DNA from 4 places in the Ancylobacter sp. FA202 genome. Region 3 is predicted to be linked to each of the others. Evidence: predicted binding sites of a transcription regulator. Region 3 holds the regulator's gene; each other region holds the start of a gene.
The links. Region 3 encodes PhoB, which activates phosphate uptake and scavenging genes when phosphate is short. Its sites were predicted from a motif close to TGTCATNNANCTGTCAT; they were not measured.
Positions count from the first base shown of each region.

Region 1: A3M1_RS25750 (YdcH family protein) is a predicted target of PhoB. The motif match lies at 1,566-1,582, and genes of this name have one in related genera.
Region 2: A3M1_RS0114330 (1-acyl-sn-glycerol-3-phosphate acyltransferase) is a predicted target of PhoB. The motif match lies at 1,430-1,446, and genes of this name have one in related genera.
Region 4: A3M1_RS0105105 (alpha-D-ribose 1-methylphosphonate 5-triphosphate diphosphatase) is a predicted target of PhoB. The motif match lies at 1,572-1,588, and genes of this name have one in related genera.

Region 1 covers NZ_KB904818.1:955,860-959,319, forward strand. Annotated here, with positions in the region: gene A3M1_RS0104290 (protein-disulfide reductase DsbD domain-containing protein) at 1-452, shown strand, start outside; gene A3M1_RS0104295 (peroxiredoxin) at 587-1,072, shown strand; gene A3M1_RS0104300 (YdcH family protein) at 1,196-1,402, opposite strand; gene A3M1_RS25750 (YdcH family protein) at 1,612-1,788, shown strand; gene A3M1_RS0104310 (propionyl-CoA synthetase) at 2,118-3,460, shown strand, end outside.
Region 2 covers NZ_KB904818.1:3,155,557-3,159,016, forward strand. Annotated here, with positions in the region: gene ade (adenine deaminase) at 1-1,178, shown strand, start outside; gene A3M1_RS0114330 (1-acyl-sn-glycerol-3-phosphate acyltransferase) at 1,709-2,431, shown strand; gene A3M1_RS0114335 (NAD(P)/FAD-dependent oxidoreductase) at 2,428-3,460, shown strand, end outside.
Region 3 covers NZ_KB904818.1:2,085,452-2,088,911, reverse strand. Annotated here, with positions in the region: gene A3M1_RS0109520 (LysR family transcriptional regulator) at 1-583, opposite strand, end outside; gene A3M1_RS0109515 (SDR family oxidoreductase) at 701-1,465, shown strand; gene phoB (phosphate regulon transcriptional regulator PhoB) at 1,554-2,255, opposite strand; gene phoU (phosphate signaling complex protein PhoU) at 2,291-3,004, opposite strand; gene pstB (phosphate ABC transporter ATP-binding protein PstB) at 3,030-3,460, opposite strand, start outside.
Region 4 covers NZ_KB904818.1:1,130,712-1,134,171, forward strand. Annotated here, with positions in the region: gene phnF (phosphonate metabolism transcriptional regulator PhnF) at 1-338, opposite strand, end outside; gene A3M1_RS0105105 (alpha-D-ribose 1-methylphosphonate 5-triphosphate diphosphatase) at 343-1,545, opposite strand; gene A3M1_RS0105110 (PhnD/SsuA/transferrin family substrate-binding protein) at 1,649-2,506, shown strand; gene A3M1_RS0105115 (phosphonate ABC transporter ATP-binding protein) at 2,578-3,441, shown strand; gene phnE (phosphonate ABC transporter, permease protein PhnE) at 3,434-3,460, shown strand, end outside.

The DNA of each region.
Region 1 (3,460 bases), 1.1 Mb from region 3:
ATTTCGCCGTCTGCGGCAAAATCTGCCAGCCGGCCAATGCCGCGCTCGATCTGGCCCTGTCGGCTGGCGACACCAGCGCACCCTCCGCTGCCCTGGCACAGGCGCTGGCGAGCGTTCCGCGCCCCGCCGCCCTGGGCGCAGAAGGCCTCGGCGCCACGGGCGAGCCGGGCATCGCCACGGCCGAGCTGCATCACGCCTCTGACGGCGCCGTCCTCCGAATCGTGACCCATGTCGACCACGCCGCCACGGCTGATCTGTTCGTCGAGGGGCCGGACGAGGGCTGGGCGCTGCCGCTGCCGGCGCGCGAAACCGGTGCCGACGGGCAAACCGTTTTCGTGCTGCCGGTCGATGGGGTTCCCAAGGGCGCGGATGTCACCACCGCCCGTCTGCGCTTCACCCTCGTCGATGGCGACCGCGCCGTCGAGGTGGACGCCCCCCTTTCCGCCCGCTGAACCCGCTTCCCGCCCCGCGGGAAATCGGTATGGTACCGTCCGATCGGACCCGCCTGTCGCGGCGGGCGCCGGTCTGCACGGTACCTCGGCGGGTTCCGGTCCCACATTTTCCGCCGTAAGAGAAGGAAACACCCATGACGATCAAGGTTGGCGACCAGCTCCCCAGCGTCACTTTCCGCGTGGCCACGGAGGACGGCCCGGTGCCGAAATCCACCGATGAGCTCTTCAAGAACAAGAAGGTCGTGCTGTTCGCCGTTCCCGGCGCCTTCACGCCCACCTGCCACAAGAACCACCTGCCGAGCTTCATCGCCCGCGCCGAGGAAATCCTCGCCAAGGGCGTGAGCACCATTGCGGTGACGGCGGTGAACGATCCCTTCGTCATGGCAGCCTGGGAAAAGGCGTCCAATGCCAATGGCAAGATCGTCTTCCTGTCGGACGGCAATGCCGAGTTCGCCAAGGCGGTCGGCCTCGATTTCGATGCCTCCGGCGCCGGCCTCGGCGTGCGCTCCAAGCGCTATTCGATGCTGGTCGACGATGGCGAGGTGCTGATCCTCAATGTCGAGGACGTGCCGAGCAAGGCAGACAAGACCAACGCCGACGTGCTGCTCACGCAGTTCTGATCGATCGACGCTGGTCCCGGCCGATGGCGTAGCCCTCGCGCCGGGATCGCGGGTCGGAGCGCCCCGCAAAAGCCGCCCCCTCCGGGTCGGCAGCGCGCGCCCCGTCCCGGCACTTCCCGCCGCTCAGGCGATGATGTCGGGGCAGATCTGATCCTCGATATAGCCGATGCGGTCGCGCAGCTGCAGCTTGCGCTTCTTGAAACGGGCAAGCTGAAGCTGGTCGCTGCCCGGCATATCCTGCAGTGCCTGGATCGCGACATCCAGATCACGGTGCTCCTGCCGCAAGCGCTCGAGGTGAGCCAGGAGCTCGCGTTCCTCATCCGCCGTCATCTGTGTCAAACGCCCGACCCGAAAACCGACTCATCCCCGGAACGGCCGGGGTCCGAAAAGAGTATCGCCGCCCTGCGCGCCGGCCGCAACAGCGGGGCAGCCCGCCCCTCCCGTTACCACGCTGCAGTGCAGCACATCCTTTCATCGACAGCCCGTGCCTCTCGTGACAGACTGATGACGTTCGCTTCGGAAGACAGGAGATACTGTCCATGACCATGCAGTCGCATGTTGCCGAGTTGGAACGTCGCCATCAGGCACTCGAGAAGCAGTTGCGGGAAGAGATTACCCGCCCCGCGACGGACGACACCCGCATTGCCGACCTCAAACGGCGCAAGCTGATCCTCAAGGACGAAATCGCCCGCTGCAAGGGCGCGACGCTGCACTAGAGCCAGTGCCGATCAGGCTGAGACATGCGGATCGGACGAGCCTTTGTCTCACCGAGTTTGAGGGCTGTTCGTCGAGCCGATCGATGCCATCGGATCGGCGTGTTATGGCTGTGCCGGCCTGAATTCACGACCTTCCATTGATTGGATGCAAGACCCGGCCGCCGGCATTTTGCCGGCGGTTCGCTTTTGTGCGTCCAGACGTCTTGTTCGGGACAAACCAGACGAAGGGCGTAAGCATTTCAGCGTCTTGCCAGACCGTCGCGAAAGGCGAAATCTCGGGCCAATAAAAACGCTACCCGACAAGAACGTTCCTCAGGGAGACGCCCGCGATGCCCGGTCCCGCCAGCCGCTACCCCGACATGCACGCACGTTCCATTCACGACCCCGAAGGCTTCTGGCGCGAAGCCGCCGGCGCCATCGACTGGACGTCGGAAGGCGAGCGCACCTTTGATGCCTCGCAGGGCATTTATGGCCGCTGGTTTCCCGGCTGGACCACCAATGTCTGCCACAATGCGGTGGATCGGCATGTTGCCGCCGGGCGCGGCGCGCAGCCGGCGATTTTCTATGACAGCCCGGTCGCCGGGGCCAAGCGCAGCATTACCTATGCCGAGCTGAAAGACGAGGTGAGCGTGCTCGCTGGCGTGCTGCGTGCGCTCGGCGTCGGCAAGGGCGACCGCGTCGTCATCTACATGCCGATGATCCCCGAAGCCATGTTCGCCATGCTGGCCTGCGCCCGCATCGGTGCGGTGCATTCGGTGGTGTTCGGCGGTTTCGCCGCTGCCGAGCTTGCCAGCCGCATCGAGGACGCCCAGCCCAAGGTCGTGCTCTCCGCCTCCTGCGGCATCGAGCCCTCGCGTGTCGTCCACTATAAGCCGCTGCTCGACCTCGCCTTAACCATGGCGAAGCACAAGCCCGATGCCTGCCTGATCTTCCAGCGCCCGCAGGTGGAGGCGAACCTCGCACCCGGCCGCGATCATGACTGGGCCACACGGCGCGAAGCCGCCCTCGCCGCCGGCCAGCGGGCGGCGTGCGTGCCGGTGGAAGCCACCGATCCGCTCTACGTCCTCTACACCTCGGGCACGACCGGAAAGCCCAAGGGCGTGGTGCGCGACAGCGGCGGCTACATGGTGGCACTGCGCTGGTCGATGGAGGGCCTGTATGATGTGCGCCCGGGTGAGGTCTACTGGTCGGCCTCCGATATCGGCTGGGTGGTCGGCCATTCCTACATCGTCTACGCCCCACTGCTCGCCGGCTGCACCACCGTCCTTTACGAGGGCAAGCCCGTGGGCACGCCGGATGCCGGCGCCTTCTGGCGGGTGATCGAAGAATACCGGGTGGCGGTGCTGTTCACCGCCCCCACCGCCCTGCGCGCCATCAAGAAGGAAGACCCGGAAGGGCGGCTGATGGGCGATTATGACCGCTCCAGCCTGCGCACCCTTTTCCTCGCCGGCGAGCGGGCAGACCCCGACACGGTGGAATGGGCCAAGGCCCGGCTCGGTGTGCCGGTGGTCGATCACTGGTGGCAGACAGAAACCGGATGGGCCATCGCCGGCAACCCGGTCGGCCTCGGCGCCCTGCCGATCCGCGTCGGCTCAACGGGCGTGCCGATGCCGGGCTACCAGGTCGACATTCTCGACGAGGGCGGCCACCCCGTGGGCCCCGACCGCATGGG
Region 2 (3,460 bases), 1.1 Mb from region 3:
GCCTGGCCAAGCTGTCGCTGTTCTCCGACGGGCATATTGACGGTCACGCGCCGCTGCTGCGCGGGCGCGACCTCAATGGCTACATCGCCGCCGGCATCCGCACCGAGCATGAGGCGACGGGGCTGGAGGAGGCGCGCGAGAAGCTGATGAAGGGCATGACGGTGCTCATCCGCGAGGGCTCGGTCTCGAAAGACCTGCACGCGCTGATTCCGCTGATCTCGGCCGACACCTCGGCGTTCCTGGCCTTCTGCACCGATGACCGCAACCCGCTGGACATCGCCGAGGAAGGCCATCTCGACTACATGATCGCCGAGGCCATCCGCCATGGCGCGCCGCTGCACCATGTCTACCGGGTGGCGAGCTGGTCGGCGGCCAATGCCTTCGGCCTCACCGATCGCGGCCTCATCGCCCCCGGAAGGCGGGCGGACATCGTGCTGGTGGATAATCTGGAAGCCTGCTCGGTCCGCCAGGTCATCTCCGCCGGCCGGCTGGTGACGCCGGAACTGTTCGCCGCGCGCGGGCATGTCGCCCCGGTCGGCATGGATTCGGTGAAGGCGCGGAAGGTCGCGGCGGCGGATTTCCGCATCCCGGCCACGGAGAGCGCCACCCGCGTTATCGGCGTGGTACCGGGCCGCATCATCACCGAGGATGTGCGGCTCGACCTGGCCGTCTTCGATGGCGAGAAGCGGGTGGACCTTGAGAAGGACGCGGTGAAGGTCTGCGTGGTCGAGCGGCACGGGCGCAACGGCAATATCGGCCGCGGCTTCGTGCATGGCTTCGGCATGAAGCGCGGCGCCATCGCCTCCTCGGTCGGCCATGACAGCCACAACATCACCGTGGTCGGCGTCGACGAGGCCGACATGGCGCTGGCGGTGAACCGGCTCATCGAAATGCGCGGCGGCTTCGCGGTGGCCGATGGCGGGGAGGTGACGGCCGAGCTCGCTTTGCCCGTCGCCGGGCTGATGGCGGACACCTCGTTCGAGGAGGTGCACGACGCGCTGATCCCGCTGCGCGCGGCGGCGAAGGCGCTGGGCGTGGTGCTGGCCGAACCGTTCCTGCAGGTGGCGTTTTTGCCGCTGCCGGTCATTCCGCATCTGAAGATCACCGATTTCGGCATGTTCGACGTCAACGCCTTCGCCCTGCTGGAACCCGCCCCACCGCCGGCCGGCAATGGGTGAACCTGTCGCGCCCCCGCGTCACGGCCCCGTGCGGGAGCGCTGCGGCGATGTGCGCACCCCGTGTCCCGGCCCAGCGGAGGCGTAGCCGAAGCGCCGCGCCGGGACCCAGGGGAAACCGCCGCCGGCATCCCCCCGGCTCCGCCTTCACACCGTCATGCCCGGGCCCGGCCCGGGCATCCACGCCTTCCGGTGCCCCGCTCTCACACCGTCATGCCCGGGCGTGGCCCGGGCATCCACGCCTTCCGGGGCCTCGCCGTCACACCGTCATGCCCGGCCCGGCCCGGGCACCCACGCCTTCCGGGGCTCCGCCTTCACACCGTCATGCCCGGGCCCGACCCGGGCATCCACGCCTTACCTTTGGCTCGGGCGGAAGACGTGGATCCCCGGGTCAAGCCCGGGGATGACGGCGCGTAAAGGGAGGGCGTCGCGCATGGGGGAAGGCGTGTGCGGGGAACGGACTCCCCCGCACCCCTCCCGTCCGCCCGCCCGATCTGCTAGACCCGGCGCGTCCCGTCAGAGACCCCCCGCCCATGGCCCGCCTGCGCTCGTCCGTTTTCCTCCTGCTGCTCGTCCTGTGGACGGTGCTGCTCGCCGCGACCATTCCCTATTTCGCGTGGCTCGACCGGCCGCACGCCACCCGCCGCTTTTCGCGCTTCTGGGCCGGCGGGGTGCTGGCGATATTGCGCCTCGTCGGGCTTTCCTACCGCACCATTGGCGAGGAAAACCGCCCGCCCGAGCCGGCGCTCTATGTCGGCAACCACCAATCCGCCTTCGAGACCATCGCCGCCGCCGTGCTCATCCCCGATGTCGCCATCGTGCTGAAGGAAGAGCTGTACCGCATCCCGGTGTTCGGCTGGTTCCTCAAGCGCTCGCCGATGATCGCCATCGACCGCGCCGGCGGCGCCTCCTCGGTGAAGAAGATGTTCCGCGAGGGCCGCGAGGCCAGCGAACATGGGCGCAACCTGCTGATCTTCCCCGAAGGCACCCGACGCGCGGTCGACGAGCGGGCCGAGTTCCATCGCGGCGTGCTGCTGCTCTACAAGGCGCTGGACCTGCCTGTTGTGCCTGTCGTCAACAATGCCGGCCTGTTCTGGCCGGCGCGCAGCTTTGCCATCCGGCCGGGCACCATCACCGTCTCCTATCTGCCGCCCATTCCGCCCGGCCTGCCGGACCGCGAGTTCATGGCAAGGCTGAGCGAGGCGATCTATGCGGAACGCGACCGGCTGGTCGCGCAGGAGGGGAAGGCTTCATGAGCGAGGCGGGCATCGTTATCCTCGGCGCCGGGCAGGGCGGTTTCCAGGCCGCCGCCTCGCTGCGCGATTGCGGCTATGCGGGCCGGCTGGTGCTTGTCGGCGACGAGCCGGGCCTGCCCTATCAGCGCCCGCCGCTGTCCAAGGCCTATATGAAAAGCGAGGCCGGCATCGAGCAGATCGAGCTGCGCGCCGGCGCCTTCTACGCCGACCACCGCATCGAGCTGGTCAACGCCCGCGCCACCGCCATCGACCGGCCCGGCCAGCGCCTGCTGCTGGAAGACGGCACGGCGCTGCCCTATGCCCATCTCATCCTCGCCACCGGCGCCCGCAACCGGCCGCTGCCCGTGCCGGGGCATGATCTCGCCGGCGTGTACTATCTGCGCACCCTGGCCGATGCCGACGCGCTGAAGGGCAAGCTCGCTGTCGCCCGCCGCGTGGTGGTGATCGGCGCCGGCTTCATCGGGCTGGAATTCGCCGCCGTCGCCCGCGCGCTCGGCCATGAAGTGACGGTGCTGGAAGGCGCCGGCCGCGTGCTGGCCCGCGCCGTCTCGCCCGAGATGTCGGCGTTTTTCGCCCACGCCCACGCTGCCATGGGCACGAAGCTCGTGCTCGGCGCCGGCGTGGTCGGGCTGGAAGGCGAGGGCGGGCACGTCACCGGCGTCGCCACCGGTGATGGCACGGTGCACCCGGCGGATTTCGTGCTGGTCGGCATCGGCGTGGTGCCGAATGTCGAACTGGCCGCCGCCGCCGGGCTGGAGGTGGCGAACGGCATCGTCGTCGACGCGCATCTGGCCACCATGGATCCCGCCATATCAGCGCTGGGCGACGCGGTGGCCTATCCCAGCCGCTTCGCCGCAAAAGACGGCACCACCCATGTCCGGCTGGAATCGGTGCAGAACGCCGCCGACCAGGCCCGCAGCCTCGCCCATCGGCTCACCGGCAGGGTGTCCCCCTTCGACGCGGTGCCGTGGTTCTGGAGCGACCAGGCCGACCTCAAGCTGCAGATGGTCGGCCTCGCCGCCGCCACCG
Region 3 (3,460 bases):
CGCGATGGGTGTAGAAAATGCCCCGGTGGGCCTCGAGCTCCTCAAGACTTCCCGGCCGCCCGTTCTGTTCGAGATAATCGGGCGAGGCAACCAGCACCCGCCGGCTGCGGGCGAGGCGCCAGGCCATCAGCCGGCTGTCGCGCATCGGCCCGTGGCGCACAACGCCATCATAGCCTTCGGCCTGCGCATCTACCACGCGGTCGTCGAGCTCGATCGTCAGGTCGATCTCCGGATGCTGGCGCAGGAAGGGGTAAAGCGCCGGCCCGATATGTAGCGCCGTCAGCGTCACCGGCGCGGATAGGCGCAGCGGGCCGGAAAGCGTGCCGCGCCGCTCGGCCAGCGTCGCGGCGGCTACATCCAGGCCGCGAAGCGACTGCGAGGCCAGTTCGAGGAAGATCAGGCCGTCCTCCGTCAGCGTCAGTCGGCGCGTCGAGCGGTGCACCAGCTTGGCACCGAGCTGCCGTTCAAGCTGCGCCAGACGGTCGCTGACGACGGACTTCGCTAGGCGCAGCCGGCGGGCCGCCTCACTGATCGAGCCCGCCTCGGCAATGGCGACGAAAGCGGCGATGCCGTCGAGTTTCATCGTTCGGTTATTCCGGACATGGTTTCCGCTCACCGCAGGCTAATCCGAACGTGGCGTTATCGCCATACTTCTCCCCGACACGCCGCCGAGGGCGGCCGTATGATGAGGAGAATTGCGATGGGACGTCTTGAGGGCAAGGTCGCGCTGATCGCCGGCGCCAGTTCCGGCATCGGCCGGGCCGCTGCGGTGCTGTTCGCCCGTGAGGGCGCGAGGCTGGTGCTCGGGGCCCGCCGCCAAGGCGAGCTGGACGCGCTGGCGGCGGAGATTGCCGCCGAGGGCGGCGCAGCGGCTGTGCTCGCCGGCGATGTGCGCGAGGAGGAGTATGATCGGGCGCTCGCGGCATTGGCGGCGGAGCGGTTTGGCCGGCTCGACATCGCCGTGAACAATGCCGGCACGCTCGGCGAGAAGGGACCCAGCACCGAGATTTCGGCCAAGGGCTGGGAGGATACGCTGGCGGTGAACCTCACGGGCTCCTTCCTCGGCGCCAAGCACCAGATCGCGCAGATGCTGAAGACCGGCGCGGGCTCGGTGATCTTCACGTCGACCTTCGTCGGCTACACGGCAGCCTTTCCCGGCCTCGCCGCCTATGCCGCCTCGAAATCCGGACTGGTCGGCCTTACCCAGGCGCTCGCCGCCGAGTTCGGCCCGAAGGGCATCCGGGTGAACGCCATCCTGCCCGGCGCGGTGGAGACCGAGATGTACCGGGAAGCGAACGACACGCCGGAGGCACAGGCCTTCGTCACGGGGCTGCACGCCCTGAAACGCGTGGCCGCGCCGGAAGAACTGGCCCGCTCGGTGCTCTATCTCGCCTCCGACGACTCGTCCTTCGTGTCCGGCACCGCGCATCTCGTCGATGGCGGGCTGTCGATCAACCGGAGCTGAGCCGGCGTGGCAGATTCGCCTGCCCTCTAACCCCCAGCTAGAGAACACGTAACCGATCGGCTTGCGATGCAAGCTGATCGGCGCGCGCTCAATGTGCGCGGGCGAACATCTCGTTGAAGGAATAGCCGGAACCGCGCACGGTGCGGATCGGGTCGGGCTGGCGGGGGCGGTTGAGCGCCTTGCGCAGCCGGCCGACATGCACGTCGACCGTGCGCTCGTCGATATAGACGTCCTGCCCCCACACGCCGTCGAGCAGCTGCTCGCGCGAATAGACGCGGCCCGGCGACTGCATGAGGAATTCCAGCAGCCGGAACTCGGTGGGGCCGAGATGCAGCTCGCGGCCGGCGCGGTGCACGCGCTTGGTCTCGCGGTCGAGCTCGATGTCGCCGGCCCGCAGCAAGGTGGAGATGTGCTCGGGCTTGGCCCGGCGCAGCAGCGCCCGCACCCGGGCGACAAGCTCGGGCACCGAGAAGGGCTTCACCACATAGTCGTCCGCGCCGGTGGCGAGGCCGCGCACGCGCTCGGTCTCCTCGCCGCGGGCGGTGAGCATGAGGATGGGCATGCGCTCGGTTTCCGGCCGGGCCCGCAGGCGCCGGCACAGCTCGATGCCGGAAAGGCCCGGCAGCATCCAGTCGAGGATCAGAAGGTCCGGCACGCTTTCGCGCAGCCTTGTCTCCGCCTCGTCGCCCCGCCCGACATTATCGACCGAATAGCCTTCGGATTCGAGATTGTAGCGGAGCAGGAGGGTGAGGGGCTCCTCATCCTCCACGATCAGTATGTTGGTGGGCATGATCTTGATCCCGAGCGTTCGCGGGCCGTGGGGTGTCAGGCCGGGAACGCGACGCTGGTCAGGCTGCTGGTGTCCTGCTTGGGCCGCTCTTCGGTGAGGAGCTGGCCGGTCACAAGATAATGGATGGTTTCCGCGACATTGGTGGCATGGTCGCCGATACGCTCGATGTTCTTGGCGCAGAACAGCAGATGCGTGCACAGCGAGATGTTGCGCGGATCTTCCATCATATAGGTGAGCAGTTCGCGGAACAGCGAGGTGTAGAGCACGTCGACCTCGCCGTCGCGCTGCCAGACTTCCAGCGCCCGCACCTCGTCGCGGGTGGCATAGGCGTCCAGCACCACTTTCAACTGTTCGAGCACGATGTTGGACATGTGCTCGACGCCGCGCACCAGCTTCTGCGGGTGGAACTCGCCGGTGAGGGCGAGCACGCGCTTGGCGGTGTTCTTGGCGAGGTCGCCGATGCGCTCCAGATCATTGGCGATCCGCATGGCGGCGACGATCTCGCGCAGGTCGCCAGCCAGCGGCTGGCGGCGGGCGATGATGAGCACCGCCTTTTCCTCGATCTCCCGCTGCAGCAGATCGACCGGGCCGTCGAGCACGATCACCTTCTGGGCGAGCTCGCTGTCGCGCTTGACCAGCGCCTGGACGCTGTCGGCGACGAGACGCTCGGACTGGCCGCCCATCTCCACCACACTGCGGCCGAGTTCCTTTAGGTCGGTGTCGAACGACGAGACGATATGTTCGGTCATGGGGCAGGCCTCTCTCGTCGCGGGCTCAGCCGAAGCGGCCGGTGATATAGTCGCGGGTGCGGGCTTCACGCGGGTTGGTGAAGATCTCGTTCGAGGCGGCGACCTCGATCAGTTCGCCGAGATAGAAGAACGAGGTGATGTCGGCGCAGCGCGCCGCCTGCTGCATGTTGTGCGTCACGATGACGATGGTGAATTCCTGCTTCAGTTCGTCGATCAGGTCTTCGATCTTCGAGGTCGAGATCGGGTCGAGCGCCGAGGTGGGCTCGTCGAGCAGGATCACTTCCGGCCGCACCGCGATGGTGCGGGCGATGCACAGGCGCTGCTGCTGGCCGCCGGAGAGGCCGAGCGCCGAGGTGTGCAGCCGGTCCTTGGCTTCTTCCCAGATCGCCGCCTTGCGCAGGCACCACTCGACGCGCTCGTCCATCTGCGCCTTGGAAAGGCGCTCATGCAGGCGCA
Region 4 (3,460 bases), 950 kb from region 3:
AGGCTCTCGGCGAAGCGGCTACCGTCGCGCACCACCAGCGCCGAGGGCAGGCTGCGCACGAACACCCCCACCCCCTTGCGCGAGGTGAGGTGCCCTTCCTGCTGAAGCTGCTGCAGCGCCCGGCGCAACGTGATGCGGGTAACGCCCAGCTTCTCCGACAGATGCACCTCGCCCGGCAGCTGGCCGCCCGGCGTGAGCCAGCCGCTGTCGATCAGCGAGAGGATATAGTCGTAGATCTGCTGCCAGATCGGCGCGTCGCGGCGCGGGCGGAAGACCAGCCCGTCAAAACCCGATATGCCGTTCGCCGGCCCCGGCTGCGCCTTCACGCTCCTGTTCACGCCCTCACTCCGCTGCCTGCGCCAGGCCCGCGGACGGCCGACGCTCCAGAGCCCGGCGAGCATAGACGATTCGTCCCGCCACCAGCGTCGCCACCACTTCCGGATGCGCCATGTCGGTGGCATCGACAAGAAGGAGATCGGCCCGCCGGCCGGCCTCCAGGCTGCCGCGATCCTTGAGCCGGGCGACGCGGGCGGGATTGGCGGAGACCAGCGGCCAGTGCCGCGCCAGCGCCTCGTGGTCGCCCGCCGCCAGGGTGAAGGCGGCATAGAGCGGCGAGGGGTAGTGGTAATCGCTGGTCAGCACCGTGCAGCGCCCGGCGGCGATGGCTTCAGTCGCGCTTAGCGCGCCATTATGGCTGCCGCCACGCACCACGTTTGGCGCACCGAGGATTACGTCCTCTCCGGCGTCGCGGGCGGCCTGCGCTGTCTCCTGGTTCATCGGGAATTCGGAGGCCACCGCGCCCAGCGCCCGAAACCGCGCGCGCTCGGCCGGCGAATCCTCGTCATGGGCGAGCAGCACATTGCCGTTCGCCCGCGCACTCGCCGCCAGGCTCTCAATGGCAGCGGGCACCGCGTCCCGCGCGCCCCACACCCGGTCGAGCAGCGTCATGTAGTCCTCGCGGCTGAGACCGGAACGTTCCGCCATCTGGCCGATCTTGCGGGCGATGGTGCCCTTGAGCACGGAGCCTGTCGTGTGGTCGTTGAAGGCGAGGATCGGCGCGGGGGTGAGCGCCAGCCATTCCCGCACCTCCTCCAGCGCCTCCAGCGCGAAGGTTTCCCAGCGCAGATGCAGCCGGGTGTCGCAGGCCAGCCCCTCGCGCAACGCGAGCAGCGTGGCGACGAAGCTGCGCGCGGCTTCCACCGAGCGCAGGCCCGGCTCCCAGGAGATGGTAACGCCGTGAAAAGCGGTGGTGACGCCGTTCGCCACCAGCTGGCGGTCGGTGTCGCGCAAAGCGAGCGTCATGTCGAAGCGCACGCCCGGGCGGGGCATGATGTGACGCTCGAAGGCGTCGCCGTGAATGTCGACGATGCCCGGCAGCACCAGCAGGCCGCGCGCGTCGATCACCCGCTCGGGAGCGGGGTCGGGAGCGGGGTCGGGAGCGGCGTCGTGCGCCTCCCCGGCGATGCGCCCACCACTCACCACCACCGGCCGGTCGCTCCACTGGCCGCTCCGGAGCGCCCGCCCATTCTCGATCCGCACACTCATCATCCGCCTCGGCACCCCTAAGCCACTGTCATGGACACGTCATACGCTGTCTATACAGATAACCGTAGTCCACAGTTCCTGTCTATACAGCAAGGGGCACAAAATGTTTCGCAAGCTTGTTTCCGCCCTCGCCATTACCCTGGCGACGGCCTTCGCGGCGACGGCCGAACCGGTTCGTTTCGCTGTCACCGACATTGAAGGCCTGGAGGCGCTGCAGCAGGAGTTCGGCGGCTTCCAGAAGGAGCTTTCCAAGCTCACCGGCCTCGATATCGAGCTGATCCCGGTCAGCTCCCGCACCGCCGCCGTCGAGGCGATGAATTCCGGCCATGTCGAGCTCGTGCTCACCGGCCCGGCCGAATATGTGGTCATGAAGGAGCTTAGCGACCCGCGCATCGTCGTCGCCTGGCAGCGCCCGGACTATTTCGCGCAGATCGCCGTGCTGGCCAACGGCCCGATCCGCACCATCGACGACCTAAAGGGCAAGAAGGTCTCCTTCGGCTCGGTCGGTTCGACCTCGCAGCATCTCGGCCCGGCGCAGGTGCTGGCCGATTTCGGCATCATGTATGGCAAGGATTATGACGGCGTCATCATCTCCCGCAACGTGGCGGCGGAAGCGCTGATCCGTGGCGACATCGCCGCCATCGGCCTGAACTATGGCCACCTCAACTCGATCCGCAAGGCGTTCCCCAACGCCGCCTTCGCCGTCGTCGCCCGTGGCCGCGACCTGCCCAACGACATCCTCGTCGCCCGCAAGGACATTCCCGAAGAGGTGTTCGTGAAGGTGCGCGAGGCCTTCCTCAAGCACGGCAACGAGCTGATGAACGCCGTGCTCAAGGGCGAGGACAATCAGAAGTTCAAGGGCGGCATCTTCATCACCGACGTGAAGGACAGCGACTACGACTATGTCCGCTCGATGTACCGCACCATTGGCATCGAGAATTTCGGTTCCTTCATCAACTGAACCCCTCACCCCAGCGCCGGACGGGCCTCGCTCCCGTCCGGCGCTTCTTTTCGTTCGTGATGGAGGCCGCCATGGAGCGCGTTCCGACCGAGCACGTTCCCGTGCCGCCCCTCGCCGGTCTGCGCCCGGCCAACACCGGCAATCCCGAGATCGGCCCGCTGGTGAAGTCGGTAGCGCCGGTCCTCGCCCCGCAGATCATCGGCGCGCGCGGCCTCGCCAAGACCTATCCCAACGGCCAGGCGGTGTTCGCCGGGGTCGATCTCGACATCCGCGCCGACCAGCGCGTGGCACTGATCGGCTCCAATGGCGCTGGCAAGTCGACCCTGCTCAAATGCCTGATCGGCCTTCTGCCCTCGACCCATGGCGAGATCACCACGCTGGGGGAGCGCTTCATGGCCGCCCCCAGCGCCGCGCAGCTGACCCGGCTGCGCCGGCAGATCGGCTTCGTGTTCCAGAATCATGGTCTGGTCGGGCGGCAATCTGTGCTGACCAATGTCATCCAGGGCAAGCTCGGCCTGCCCGGCAGCTGGCGAGCCTTCCACCACGCCCTCGCCCGGCAGGAATGGCGCGAGGAGGCGATGGCGGTGCTGGCCGAGGTGCGCCTCGCCGACAAGGCGAGCGCCCGCGCCGACCAGCTTTCCGGCGGGCAGGCCCAGCGCGTCGCCATCGCCCGCGCGCTGATCCGCCGCCCGCGCCTGCTGATCGCCGACGAGCCGGCCGCCAGCCTCGACCCGGCGGTGGGGCGCGACATCATGCGGATCTTCTCCGAGCTCGCCCGCGATCACGGCATCACCCTCGTCTACACCACCCACGACATGCAGCACGCGCTCGACTATTCCGACCGCATCGTCGCACTCAAAGACGGCAAGGTGCATTTCGACCGGCCCACTATGCGGGTTTCCCTGCGCGATATGGATGGCGTCTTCCATGGTTAGCACCCCCTCGGCCACCCTG